Massilia sp. METH4: one gene and its partner. The protein of the gene in region 2 interacts with the protein of the main gene of each other region in a pairwise test. Links are inferred from orthologs where the notes say so. Each region holds a gene or a part of one and is shown on either strand. Other genes may lie near its edges.

Region 1 (4,236 bases), 2.9 Mb from region 2 along the record:
CTGGGGCTTCGTGCCGGACAAGAACATCGTCGGCAAGGCGGTGGCGGTATGGATGAACCTGTCCAATCCGCGCCGGATCGGCGCGATCCACTAAGGGAGCGCGGGCATGCGTGGTCGTGACAGGCAGGAAGGCATCTCGCTCACGGGCCTGATCGTGCTGCTGGCGCTGGTCGGCATGATCGCCGTGCTGGCGATGCGGATCCTGCCCACGTACACCGAATACCGCTCCATCAACGCGGCGATCGCCAAGGCCAGAACGGCCGGCGATACGCCGCAGGAAATCCGTGCCGCGTTCGACCGCAGCGCCGAGGTAAACTACATCAGCTCGATCAGCGGCCGCGACCTGACGATCGAGCGCGTCGATGGCGATATCGAAGTATCTTTTGCCTACGACAAGAAAATCCACCTGGCCGGGCCGGCCAGCGTGCTGCTCGAGTACAGCGGATCGACCGCCAAGGGCGGCGGCGTCGCGCTGAAGGCCGAGTGACACGACAGACAGGACAGACAGGACGATGAATCTACAGTTATTGCAAACCAAGCTGGGCCACACGTTCGGGGACGCTGGATTGTTGCAGCAGGCCCTGACGCATCGCAGCCACAGCAGTTTGCATAACGAACGCCTGGAATTCCTGGGCGATTCGATCCTGAACTGCGTGGTCGCCTCCATTCTCTACGAGCGCTACCTGCAGATCGACGAGGGTGACCTGTCGCGCCTGCGCGCCAACCTCGTCAAGCAGCAGTCCCTGTACGAGATCGCGCAGAAGCTGGAGCTGTCGCAATTCCTGAGGCTGGGCGAAGGGGAGTTGAAATCCGGCGGCTTTCGCCGGCCGTCGATCCTCGCCGACACGCTCGAAGCGATCCTCGGCGCGATCTTCCTCGATGCGGGTTTCGACGCCGCCGCGCGCGTGATCCGGGCGTTCTACATTCCCATTCTCGACTCGGTCGACCCGCGCACCCTGGGCAAGGATGCCAAGACGCTGTTGCAGGAATTCCTGCAGAGCAAGAAGATTTCGCTGCCGCTGTATAACGTGGTGGCCACGCATGGCGCTGCGCACAGCCAGGAATTCGAGATCGAATGCCTGGTGCCGAAGCTGGGCATCCAGGTCTATGGCCGCGGCGGCAGCCGCCGTGCCGGCGAACAGGCGGCCGCCAAGCTGGCCCTGGAAGTGGCCGAAAAGGCCGTGCAGAAAGCACCGGCCGCCGCGCGCAAGAGCAAACCGCGCGCCGCCCAGCTGAAGCTGGCGGGCATCGCCACCGTCCAGGGCGACGAGCCGGCGGAAGAAAAGCTCGCCAACAAATAACCGAGAATCACTATGACTGACGCCACCACGCCCGCAGGTTTCCGCTGCGGTTATATCGCCATCGTCGGCCGCCCCAACGTGGGCAAGTCGACCCTGATGAACACGCTGATCGGCGCCAAGGTGAGCATCACCTCGCGCAAGGCGCAAACGACGCGCCACCGCATCACCGGCATCCAGACGCTGTCCGATGCCCAGTTCATCTATGTCGACACGCCGGGCTTCCAGACCCGCCATTCGAACGCCCTGAACAAGACGCTGAACAAGACAGTCACGGGCACGCTGGATTCTTCCGACGTGATCCTGTTCCTCGTCGAAGCCGGCACCTTCGGGCAGGCCGACCAGCAAGTCATCGACCTGCTGCCGAAGAACGTGCCGGTGGTCCTGGTGATCAACAAGTCCGACCGCGCCAAGGACAAGGCCGTGCTGCTGCCGTTCGCGCAGCAGGTGGCCTCGAAATACGACTTCGCCGCCGTGGTGCCCGTCTCGGCCAAGCTGCGCTTCCAGCTGGACGGCCTGCAAAACGAGATCAAGCGCCTGCTGCCGGAAAATCCGCCGATTTTCGGCGAAGACGACATCACCGACCGCAGCGAAAAATTCCTCGCCTCCGAAATCGTGCGCGAAAAGCTGTTCCGCTTCGTGGGCGACGAGCTGCCGTACACCAGCACGGTGCTGATCGAAAAGTTCGAGCAGGAGGGCAATCTGCGGCGCATCTTCGCCGCCATCCTCGTCGAGCGGGACGGCCACAAATCGATGATCATCGGTAACAAGGGCGTGCGGCTGAAGGAAGTCTCCACCCAGGCCCGCCTGGACATGGAAAAGCTGTTCGGCGGCCCGGTGTACCTGGAGATCTGGGTCAAGGTGAAATCCGGCTGGGCCGACAACGAAGCCGGCCTGCGCGCTTACGGTTACGAATGAACCATGGCTAAGCGCCACGCCTCGGCCGACGCTGCGCCCGCTGCGGACGCGGCTTCGGCCGCAGGCGGCCAGGATACCGCTACCGAGGAACTCGTGACTGCGCTGGAAGTGCGCGACCGCGCGGTTCCCTACATGCTCACGGCCCCTCCGGTACAGCCGCCGCAACCGGCTCGCAAGCGCAGCGCCCCGCGCACCGTGGGCACGCGCGTCACGGCGCAACCCGCCTTCGTCCTGCACAGCTATCCGTACAAGGAAACCAGCCTGATCGTGGAGCTGCTCACGCGCGACTTCGGCCGCGTGGCGCTGATCGCCAAGGGCGCCAAGCGCCCGCACTCGCAATTGCGCGGGGTGCTGCAGACCTTCCAGCCGCTCTCCGCCGGCTGGGCCGGCAAGAACGAATTGCGCACGCTCACCGATGCCGACTGGGTGGGCGGCTTGCTGCCGCTGGAAAAAACGGCGCTGCTGTGCGGCTTCTACCTGAACGAATTATTGGTCAAGCTGCTGGCGCGCGACGATGCGCACCCCAAGCTGTTCGACCATTACGTGGCCACCCTGAACCAGCTGGCGCACAATGAACCGCCGCCCATCGTCTTGCGGAAATTCGAAACGGCCCTACTTAAGGAGACCGGGGTGGCCGCCGACCTGGCGCGCTGTGCCGATACGCGCGCGAAGGTGAAGGCGGGCATCGCCTACGTGGTCGATCCCGAGCGGGGGCCGCGGCCGGCGCGCGACGACGACACCGCGCCGCGCGTGGCCGGCAAGACGCTGCTCGACATGGAGCGCGAGGATTACTCGGACCCGGCCACGCAGGCGCAGAGCAAGCAGCTGATGCGTTTCCTGCTGGCCTGGCACCTGAACGGGGCGCCGCTGAACACGCGCCAGATTTTGATCGACCTGATGCAACTTTAAGAACAAAGAGACCATGAGCTTCCTGCACCCCTCCGGCACGATGATCGACCTGGGCGTCAACATCGACCACGTGGCCACGCTGCGCAACGCGCGCGGCACCAAGTACCCCGACCCGATCCGCGCCGCGCTGCTGGCAGAGCAGGCCGGCGCCGACTGCATCACGCTGCACCTGCGCGAAGACCGCCGCCACATCAAGGACGAGGACGTGATCCGCATGGCGCCGCAACTGGTCACGCGCATGAACCTGGAAGCGGCGGTGACGCAGGAGATGATCGACTTCGCCTGCCGCATCAGGCCGGCGGACGTGTGCCTGGTGCCGGAGAAGCGCACCGAGATCACCACCGAGGGCGGGCTGGACGTGGTGCGCTTCCACAAGGAAGTCGCCGCGGCGGTGAAGCAGCTGCAGGGCGAGAATATCCGCGTGAGCCTGTTCATCGATGCCGACGAGGCACAGATCCAGGCCGCGGCCGACGTGGGCGCGCCCGTCATCGAACTGCACACGGGTGCCTATGCCGATGCGGAAGGCGAAGAGCAGCAAAAGGAACTCGAGCGGATCAAGGAAGGCGTGCGCTGGGGCGTGCAGCGCGGCCTGAAGGTCAATGCGGGCCACGGCCTGCATTACACGAACGTGCAGGCGATCGCCGCCATTCCGCAGATCGAGGAACTGAACATCGGCCACGCGATCGTGGCCCACTCGGTGTTCGTCGGCTGGGAAAACGCCGTGCGCGAGATGAAGGCCATCATGGTCTCCACCCGCCTGGGAGCACGATGATCCACGGGATCGGCACCGACATCTGCCGGGTACCGCGCATCGCCGAGGCGCTGGCGCGCCAGGGCGAGCGCTTTGCCTGGCGCGTGCTCGGTCCGGATGAGATGGAAGTGTTCCGCGAACGCAGCGCGCGCAATCCCGTGCGCGGCGTGCGCTACCTGGCCACGCGCTTCGCGGCCAAGGAAGCCTTCTCGAAGGCCCTCGGCCTCGGCCTGCGCCCGCCCATGACGTGGCCGGCCGCGCAGTTGCTGAACGATGCGCTGGGCAAGCCGTGCATCGTGTGCGGCGGCGATCTGAAACAATACATGGAGCACAACCGGCTGGCGGCCCAGGTGTCCGTCA
Region 2 (7,970 bases):
CGGCGCCGTGCCGGAGCTGGCGCCGGACGTCCTGGCGCAAATGCGGGCGGTATCGTCGCAGGCGGCATCGCCGCCGTTCGGGGCGGGACTTGCCGCGCCGTTGACCCGCCCGTTGCGGGTGGTGCGCCCGGTGCACACGGCCGGGCACCTGATCGGCGTCGTGATGATCGAGGCCGGTGCCGCGCGCATGTGGCTTGGCATCCTGAAGAGCCTGGCCATCACGGCGCTGGCCACCGGTATCTCCTTCGTCGTCGCGCTGCTGCTGGCCGGACGCTTCAGGGGAGCGATCGCGCAGCCGAGCGCGGAACTGATCGCCGCGGCACAGCGCGTGATATCGAGCCAGACGTACGCGCAGGTACCGCACCAGCGCAGCGACGAGCTGGGCACGCTGATCGACAGCTTCAACGACATGCTCGCCCAGATCGAACACCGCGACACCAAGCTGGCCCAATACCGCGACCAATTGGAGCGCCAGGTCGGCGTGCGCACCGAGCAGCTGGAAAAGGCGAAGAATGCCGCCGAAGCGGCCAGCCAGGCGAAGAGCGCCTTCCTGGCCACGATGAGCCACGAGATCCGCACGCCGATGAACGGCGTGCTGGGCATGACGGAGCTGCTGATGGCCACCGATCTGACCGAGCAGCAGCGCCATTACACGAATATGGTCAAGCGCTCCGGCGAACACCTGCTGGTGATCATCAACGACATCCTCGACTTCTCGAAAGTCGAGGCGGGCAAGCTGACGGTCGAATACATCCACTTCAACTTCCGCGAACTGCTCGACGATATCGACTACGTATTCTCGCCACAGGCAAACGCCAAGGGTCTGGAGCTTGAATTCGCCATCGCGCACGATATTCCGGTGGCCGTGATCGGCGATCCGAACCGCCTGCGCCAGGTGATCGTGAACCTGCTGGGCAATGCCATCAAGTTTACCGACTCGGGCCGCATCATGGTGCGCATCGCCGTCACCAGCGAGGATACCCAGTCGGTGGGCTTGCGCGTGGAGGTGCACGATACCGGCGTGGGCGTCTCGCGCGAAGCGCGCACGCGCATCTTCGATTCGTTCTCGCAGGCGGACGGCTCGACCACCCGCAAGCACGGCGGCACGGGCCTGGGCCTTGCCATCTCCAAACAGCTGGTGGAATTGATGGGTGGCACGATCGGCGTCGAGAATGCCCTCATCCGCGGTTCGATTTTCTGGTTCACGGTGCGCTTCGACAAGCGCCGCGTGGACGTGGACGATGCTTCCTTCAACCAGAAGACCACGAGAGGCTTGCGCGCCCTCGTGGTGGACGCCAACCCCGATTCGCGCGGCGCGCTGGAAGGCTTGCTGGCGCGCTGGCACATGAAATGCGACACCGCGGGCAGCGCGGAAGAAGGCATCCGCGTGCTGCGCGCCGCCGTCGCCTGCGGCCAGCCATACGACGTGGCGCTGCTGGACATGGACCTGCCGCAGATCGGCGGCCTCATGCTGGCCGCCGAAATCAAGGCCGACCCGGAGCTTGCCGATGTGCGCCTGCTGTTGCTGTCGACCGAGCGTAACGCGGCCGACACCGTGCAGCGGCGCGAGGCCGGCGTGGCCTTCCAGCTGATCAAGCCGGCGCGGGAGAGCGACCTGTATGACTGCATCGTGACGCCGCTGCGCGCCAGCGAAGGCGTGCGCGCGGCATCGGCACCCCCGCGCGACCTGCTGGCCGAGCTGGTGCCGGCCACGCGCCCTCCGCGCTATGCGGAACCCGCGCAGGCGGCGCAAGCGGTGCTGTCGATGCAGTCGGCTCTCGGGGCGTTGGTGGCATCGCCGCCGCCGCGCCCTGCCGCGCGGCGTCGCCACAAGATACTGCTGGCCGAGGACAATCCCGTCAACGTGGAGGTGGCCAGCGCGATGCTCGAAGGCATGGGGCTCGACGTTCACCGCGCCTGCAACGGCGAGGAGGCGCTGGTGGCCGTGAAGGCGATCGACTTCGACCTGGTGCTGATGGATTGCCAGATGCCGGTGATGGACGGCATGGCGGCCACCGCCGAGATCCGCCGCCACGAGCAGCAGCAGGGCCGCACGCGCCAGCTGCCGGTCGTGGCGATCACGGCCAATGCCCTGCAGGGGGACCGCGAGCGCTGCCTGGCGGCCGGCATGGACGACTACCTGTCGAAACCATTCACGCAGTCGATGCTGGCCGAAACGCTGGCGCGCTGGATATCGCTGCCGCGCGCGGCCCTGGTGCATCATGGGGACGCCAAGCGGGTGCAACCCGTGGCAGCATCGCCCGCCCCCACCTCCCCCGCCGCGCCGCCGGCGGCCAGGGACTTCGACGGCTCGATCAACCGCCACGCGCTCGACGCGATCCGCGCGCTCAATGCCGACAAGGGCGAGCTGCTGCTGCAGCGCGTGCTGCATGCGTTCATCGACGACACGCCCCGGCACCTCGCCTCGCTGCGTGAGGCGATCGCGGCCAGCAACGCCGGCTCGCTGCGCAAGCTGGCCCACAGTCTCAAATCCTCGAGCGCCAATGTGGGCGCCGACACGCTGGCCCAGCTGAGCAAGGACATGGAACAGCTGGGCCGCAACGATACCACCAGCGGCGCCGCCGACCTGCTTGCCACGATGGAGCGGGAATTCTCGGCCGTGCGCGATACGCTCTCTTCCATGTTCGCCAAGGAGACCTGAAATGGCAGCGCCCCTCACTCCTCAACGCGGTACCGTGCTGGTGGCGGACGACGATCGCGTCATGCGCCTCCTGATGCTGGAAATGCTGGCCCAGGTCGGCCTCGATGCGATCGAGGCCGAGGATGGCGAACAGGCCGTGGCCTGCTACGACCGGCTGGCCCCGGACCTCGTGCTGCTCGACGTGGATATGCCGCGCATGGACGGCTTCGCGGTCTGCCAGGCGATCCGCGCGCGCGAGCAGCAGCGCGGCCATGCGTCCACGGTGCCGATCGTGATGGTGACCGGTGGCGACGACCTGGAAGCGGTCACGCGGGCTTACGAGGCCGGCGCCACCGACTTCGTGTCGAAGCCGATCAACTGGCCGATCCTCGGCCACAGGGTCCTGTACGTGCTGCGCGCCAGCAACGCGATCGCCCGCCTGCGCATCGCCGACGCGCACAACCGCGCCGTGCTGGCGGCGATCCCGGATACGTTCTTCCGCATGAGCCCCGAGGGCTTCTATCTCGATTACGAGCAGGGCCACGACCCGGGCGCGGCGTTCACCGCGCAGCAGTGCGTGGGCCGCCACGTGCGCGACGTGCTGCCGCGGGCGATCGCCGACCGGCTCATGGACCAGTTGAAAGTGGTGCTCGATACCCACGCGGTGCGCTCGGTCGACTACGCGCTGGAACGGGACGACACGGTTCATCACTTCGAGGCCCGCCTCGTCAGCACCGGCGCCGGTGAAGTGCTAGGCCTGGTGCGCGACATCAGCGAACGCAAGCGCACCGAGGAACAGATCCGCCGCCTGGCCTACTGCGACAGCCTGACCGGCATTCCGAACCGGCAGGCGTTCCTGGAAATGCTGGAACGGGAGCTGGTGCGCTCGCGCCAGCACGGCCGCAAGTTCGCGATCCTGTTCATGGACCTCGATTCGTTCAAGCGCATCAACGACACGCTGGGCCACGACGTGGGCGACCTGCTGCTGAAGGTGGTATCGGAACGGCTGCACGAAACGATACGGCCCGGCGACATGGTGGCGCACCAGGGCACGGCCGACCAGCCGCCGCAGGGCACGCCTGAACGGCGCGGCAATCTTGCCCGGCTGGGGGGCGACGAATTCACGATCCTGATCCCGGACCTGGAACGCGTGGACGACGCGCTGAACGTCGCCCACCGCGTGAAGGAAGCGATGCGCCGCCCGTTCCACCTGGACGGCCACGAGATCTTCGTCACCGCCAGCATCGGCATTTCGCTGTACCCGGAGGATGGCGACGACTCCACCTCGCTGCTCAAGTATGCCGACACGGCCATGTACCACGCGAAGAACTGCGGCAAGAACAACGCCAAGCTGTACTGCTCGGCGCTGACGACGAAGATCATGAGCCACGTGAAGCTGGAGGTCGGCCTGCGCCGCGCCCTGCAGAACAACGAGCTGTACCTGCAGTACCAGCCACAGATCGACGTGCGCAGCGCGCGCCTGGTCGGCGTGGAAGCGCTGGTCCGCTGGCGCCACCCGGAACACGGCATCATTGCGCCGAACGAATTCATACCGCTGGCCGAGGAGACCGGCCTGATCGTGCCCATCGGCGCCTGGGTACTGCGCACCGCGTGCAACCAGGGGCGCGTGTGGCACCAGCAGGCCGGGCGCGCGGTGCGCGTGGCCGTGAATCTCTCGGCCCGGCAATTCAAGGACGAGAGCCTGGCGCAGACGGTGCTGTCGGTATTGAACGATACGGGCCTGGACCCGCGCATGCTCGAACTGGAGTTGACGGAAGGGACGCTGATGGATGACGCGATGGCCACGCTGGCCACGCTGGAGCAGTTGCGTGCCATCGGCGTCTACCTGTCGATCGACGATTTCGGCACCGGCTATTCGTCGATGAATTACCTCAAGCGCTTCGACGTGCGTGCGCTGAAGATCGACAAGAGCTTCATCAGCGGCCTGCCGCAGGATTCCGAGAACGCCGCGATCACGCGCGCGATCATCGCGATGGCGCATGGGCTGAAGCTGTCGGTGGTGGCCGAGGGCGTGGAAACCGACGAGCAACTGATCCTGCTGGAGCAGTATGGCTGCGACATGGCGCAGGGTTATCTGCTGGGACGGCCGTCGACACAGGAGGCCATCACGGAGATGTTGCTGGGGGGCGTAGTGCCCGCCGTGCGCTGAGCTCCGCCGCGCCGCCTGGGAACTACTTGGTGTCGGACACTATTTCCGCACAGCGGAAATAGTGTCCGACACCGGTTTTCCCCACCGAAGCCCCAACCCGGTGCCTGTCACCGGTCTTCCCCACCCAAGTCAGGTACTCCGCCGATCCAGCATCGCCCGCGCGATGGTCCCCGCATCCACGTATTCGAGTTCCCCGCCGACCGGCACGCCGCGCGCGAGCCGGCTCACCTGCAGCCCCCTCGCCTTCAGCATCTCGCTGATGTAGTGCGCGGTGGCCTCGCCCTCGTTCGTGAAGTTCGTGGCCAGCACCACTTCGGTGACGACACCGTCGGCGGCGCGGGCCAGCAGCTTTTCGAGATGGATGTCCTTCGGGCCGATGCCGTCCAGCGGCGACAGGCGGCCCATCAGCACGAAATACAGCCCCTTGTAGGTCAGGGTCTGTTCGATCATCACCTGGTCGGCCGGCGTTTCGACGACGCACAGCAGGCGGCGGTCGCGCGCCTCGTCGGCGCACATATCGCACACATCCGCCTCGGTGAAGGTATTGCACAGCGCGCAGTGGTGTACCGATTCCACGGCCTGGTACAGCGCGCGCGACAGCATCGCCGCGCCTTCGCGGTCGTGCTGCAGCAGGTGGAATGCCATCCGCTGCGCCGATTTCGGCCCGACTCCGGGCAGGCGGCGCAGTGCCTCGGTCAGGAATTCCAGCGACTTGGCCATGTACCGGTGCGCCTCCTCAGGCCTGGTGGTCGGGCAGGTAGGTTTCCAGGCCGTCGGCAGCCATCGTGGGCACGAATTCGACGATCGTATAACTGGGCGGCACCCGCCTGCTTGAACGGATCGAGCTCGATCACCGCTTCCACGTCGGCGCGGCTGTCGGCGTTGGCGATGATGATGCCGCCGGTGCGCGGCACCATGCGGCCCGACAGCACGAACATGCCGTTCGCATACTGCTCGCGCAGGAATGCGCGATGCGCCGCGAGAAGCTGGTCGATCTCCTCGTTCGGCTTTTCGTACTTCAGCGTGACGATGAACATGGCGCGCCCCGTGCGGTGATCAGAACGGCATCTTGAAGCCGGCCGGCAGGTTCATGCCGGCGGTCAGGCCGCTCATCTTTTCGGCGGCGGTGGCTTCGGCCTTGCGCACGGCGTCGTTGAAGGCGGCGGCGACCAGGTCTTCCAGCATGTCCTTGTCGTCGGCCAGCAGCGACGGGTCGATCGACACGCGCTTGACGTCGTTCTTGCAGGTCATCACGACCTTGACGAGGCCGGCGCCGGACTGGCCTTCCACCTCGATGGAAGCCAGCGATTCCTGCGCTTTCTTCATATTGTCCTGCATTGCTTGTGCCTGCTTCATCAGGCCGGCGAGCTGGTTCTTCATCATGATGTGTTTCTCCGTATGGGTTGTCAGTGTTGATTGGACTGTCAGTGCGCGGGCGTGACCGGCGCCACGATGGAGCCTGGCACGACGAAGGCGCCGAATTCGCGCACCATGGCCTGCACGAACGGGTCGTTGTGCACCGTGTCTTCCGCCTGGCGCTGGCACGCTTCGCGGTGCGCCTGCTGTTCGGCGGCCGTGGTGTACCACACCGGGCCGAGTTCCGTTTCCACCCGCGCGGCGCGGTTGAAACGCTCGGCCAGCGCGGCCGTCAGCTTTTCCACGTTCGGCGGGGTGCGCCAGGTGTCGATCGGGCAGCGCAGGCGGAACACGGCCGCGTTGCCGTCGATCTTGCATTCGATGAGTTCGGCCTGGGTGGCCAGTTGCTGCGCCACGCCGCGCAGCGGCAGGTGCGCGGCCAGCAGCGGCCAGTTGCCATCCCATTCCAGTTCCGGAACCGGCGTGACCACGTAGGCATACGGCGCCTCGCTCGGCGCGCTCGGGCGTGCCGGCACGGCGGCCGGCGCGACGGCGGCCTGCGGTGCCGCGGGCGCCTCGGGCCGCGTCTGAGCCTGCGGCGCCCGCTGGGCCGGCGCGGCAACGGCGCTGTCATCGGAGAACTCGGTGACCCACGGCGGCAGGTCGTCATCCTCCGGCGGGGCCGGGCGCGCCTGCGGTTGCACGACGGGCGGCGCTTCGAGCACGGCCGCTTCACCCTGCGGCCGCGCATCTTCCCATGGCAAGGGCTTGGCCGGCGCGGCAGCCACTTCCGGCGCCGGCGGCTGTGCCGGCTCTTCGGGCGCGGACGTTCGCATCGGCGGACGCGCCCCGGTGCGTGCCAGCGTGGCCGCGCGGGCCGCTTCCAGCGCGGCGTTGATGGCGGCGCGGGCGGGGCTCACGGGGCCGGACGGGCGTGCCGGGGCCTGTGCCGCGGCTTGGGCAGGAGCGGCAGGCGCCGGCTGCACCGGTGCCGGTGCCGCTGCGCGGGGCGCCGCGGCGGCCACGGGCTGCGGCGCGGCGGCAGCGCTCGCGGCGCGCGGCGCGGCGGGTGCCGCCGCAGCCGCCGCTGCGCGGGCTGGCGAAGCGGCCGGCAACGGGCGGCCCAGTTGCGGATTGGCCGGTGCGCTGGCCGGACCGCCGGCGGGCGCCGCATCGGCACCGCCCACGCCGGGGCGGAAGGCCAGCATGCGCAGCAAGGTCATCGAGAAGCCCGCGTATTCGTCCGGCGCCAGACCGAGTTCATTGCGGCCGTGGACGGCGATCTGGTAATACAGCTGCACCTCTTCGGCGTCGAACACGGCGGCGAGGCGGATGATGTCGGCGTATTCCGGCAAGTCCTCCGGCACGGCTGCCGGCACCGTCTGTGCCAGTGCGATCCGGTGCAGCAGGGTGCCCAGGTCCTGCAGTGCACCGTTGTACGACAGGCTGCGGCTGGCCATTTCATCGGCCACCGCCATCAGGTCGGCGCCATCGCGGTTAGCCAGCGCATCGAGCAGGCGAACCAGGTAAGACTGATCCAGCGCGCCCAGCATGCCCTGCACCGCTTCCAGCGTGACGGCGCCGGCCGCGTAGGCGATCGCCTGGTCGGTCAGCGACAGCGCGTCGCGCATCGAGCCATGGGCGCCTTGCGCCAGCAGGCGCAGTGCCGGCTGCTCGAACGTCACGCCTTCCTGGCCCAGGATGTTTTCCAGGTGGCCCACGATGTGCCCCGGCGGCATCTGCTTCAGGTTGAACTGCAGGCAACGGGACAGCACGGTGACGGGGATCTTTTGCGGATCGGTC

The links. The genes of interacting proteins can lie anywhere in the genome.
Region 1: the proteins of recR (region 2) and recO interact in binary tests that used the Escherichia coli proteins (3 or more experiments, as listed by UniProt). The link is inferred for Massilia sp. METH4 from one-to-one orthologs.

The regions. Positions count from the first base shown.
Region 1 is NZ_CP146614.1:6,609,925-6,614,160, reverse strand. Bases 1,405-4,236 are described here. They hold recO (DNA repair protein RecO), read left to right. Parts: upstream 1,405-2,348; coding sequence 2,349-3,125; downstream 3,126-4,236. Other genes in these bases: acpS (holo-ACP synthase), read left to right, coding at 3,894-4,236; pdxJ (pyridoxine 5'-phosphate synthase), read left to right, coding at 3,139-3,897; era (GTPase Era), read left to right, coding at 1,405-2,216. In the rest of the region: lepB (signal peptidase I), read left to right, coding at 1-94; V6Z91_RS28690 (DUF4845 domain-containing protein), read left to right, coding at 107-487; rnc (ribonuclease III), read left to right, coding at 513-1,301; more of era, read left to right, coding at 1,314-1,404. UniProt on the Escherichia coli protein: Involved in DNA repair and RecF pathway recombination.
Region 2 is NZ_CP146614.1:3,720,553-3,728,522, reverse strand. Bases 3,737-6,526 are described here. They hold recR (recombination mediator RecR), read right to left. Parts: upstream 5,532-6,526; coding sequence 4,941-5,531; downstream 3,737-4,940. Other genes in these bases: V6Z91_RS16315 (DNA polymerase III subunit gamma/tau), read right to left, coding at 6,236-6,526; V6Z91_RS16320 (YbaB/EbfC family nucleoid-associated protein), read right to left, coding at 5,868-6,194; V6Z91_RS16325 (YciI family protein), read right to left, coding at 5,507-5,848; V6Z91_RS16335 (EAL domain-containing protein), read left to right, coding at 3,737-4,811. In the rest of the region: V6Z91_RS16340 (response regulator), read left to right, coding at 1-2,662; more of V6Z91_RS16335, read left to right, coding at 2,664-3,736; more of V6Z91_RS16315, read right to left, coding at 6,527-7,970. UniProt on the Escherichia coli protein: May play a role in DNA repair. It seems to be involved in an RecBC-independent recombinational process of DNA repair. It may act with RecF and RecO.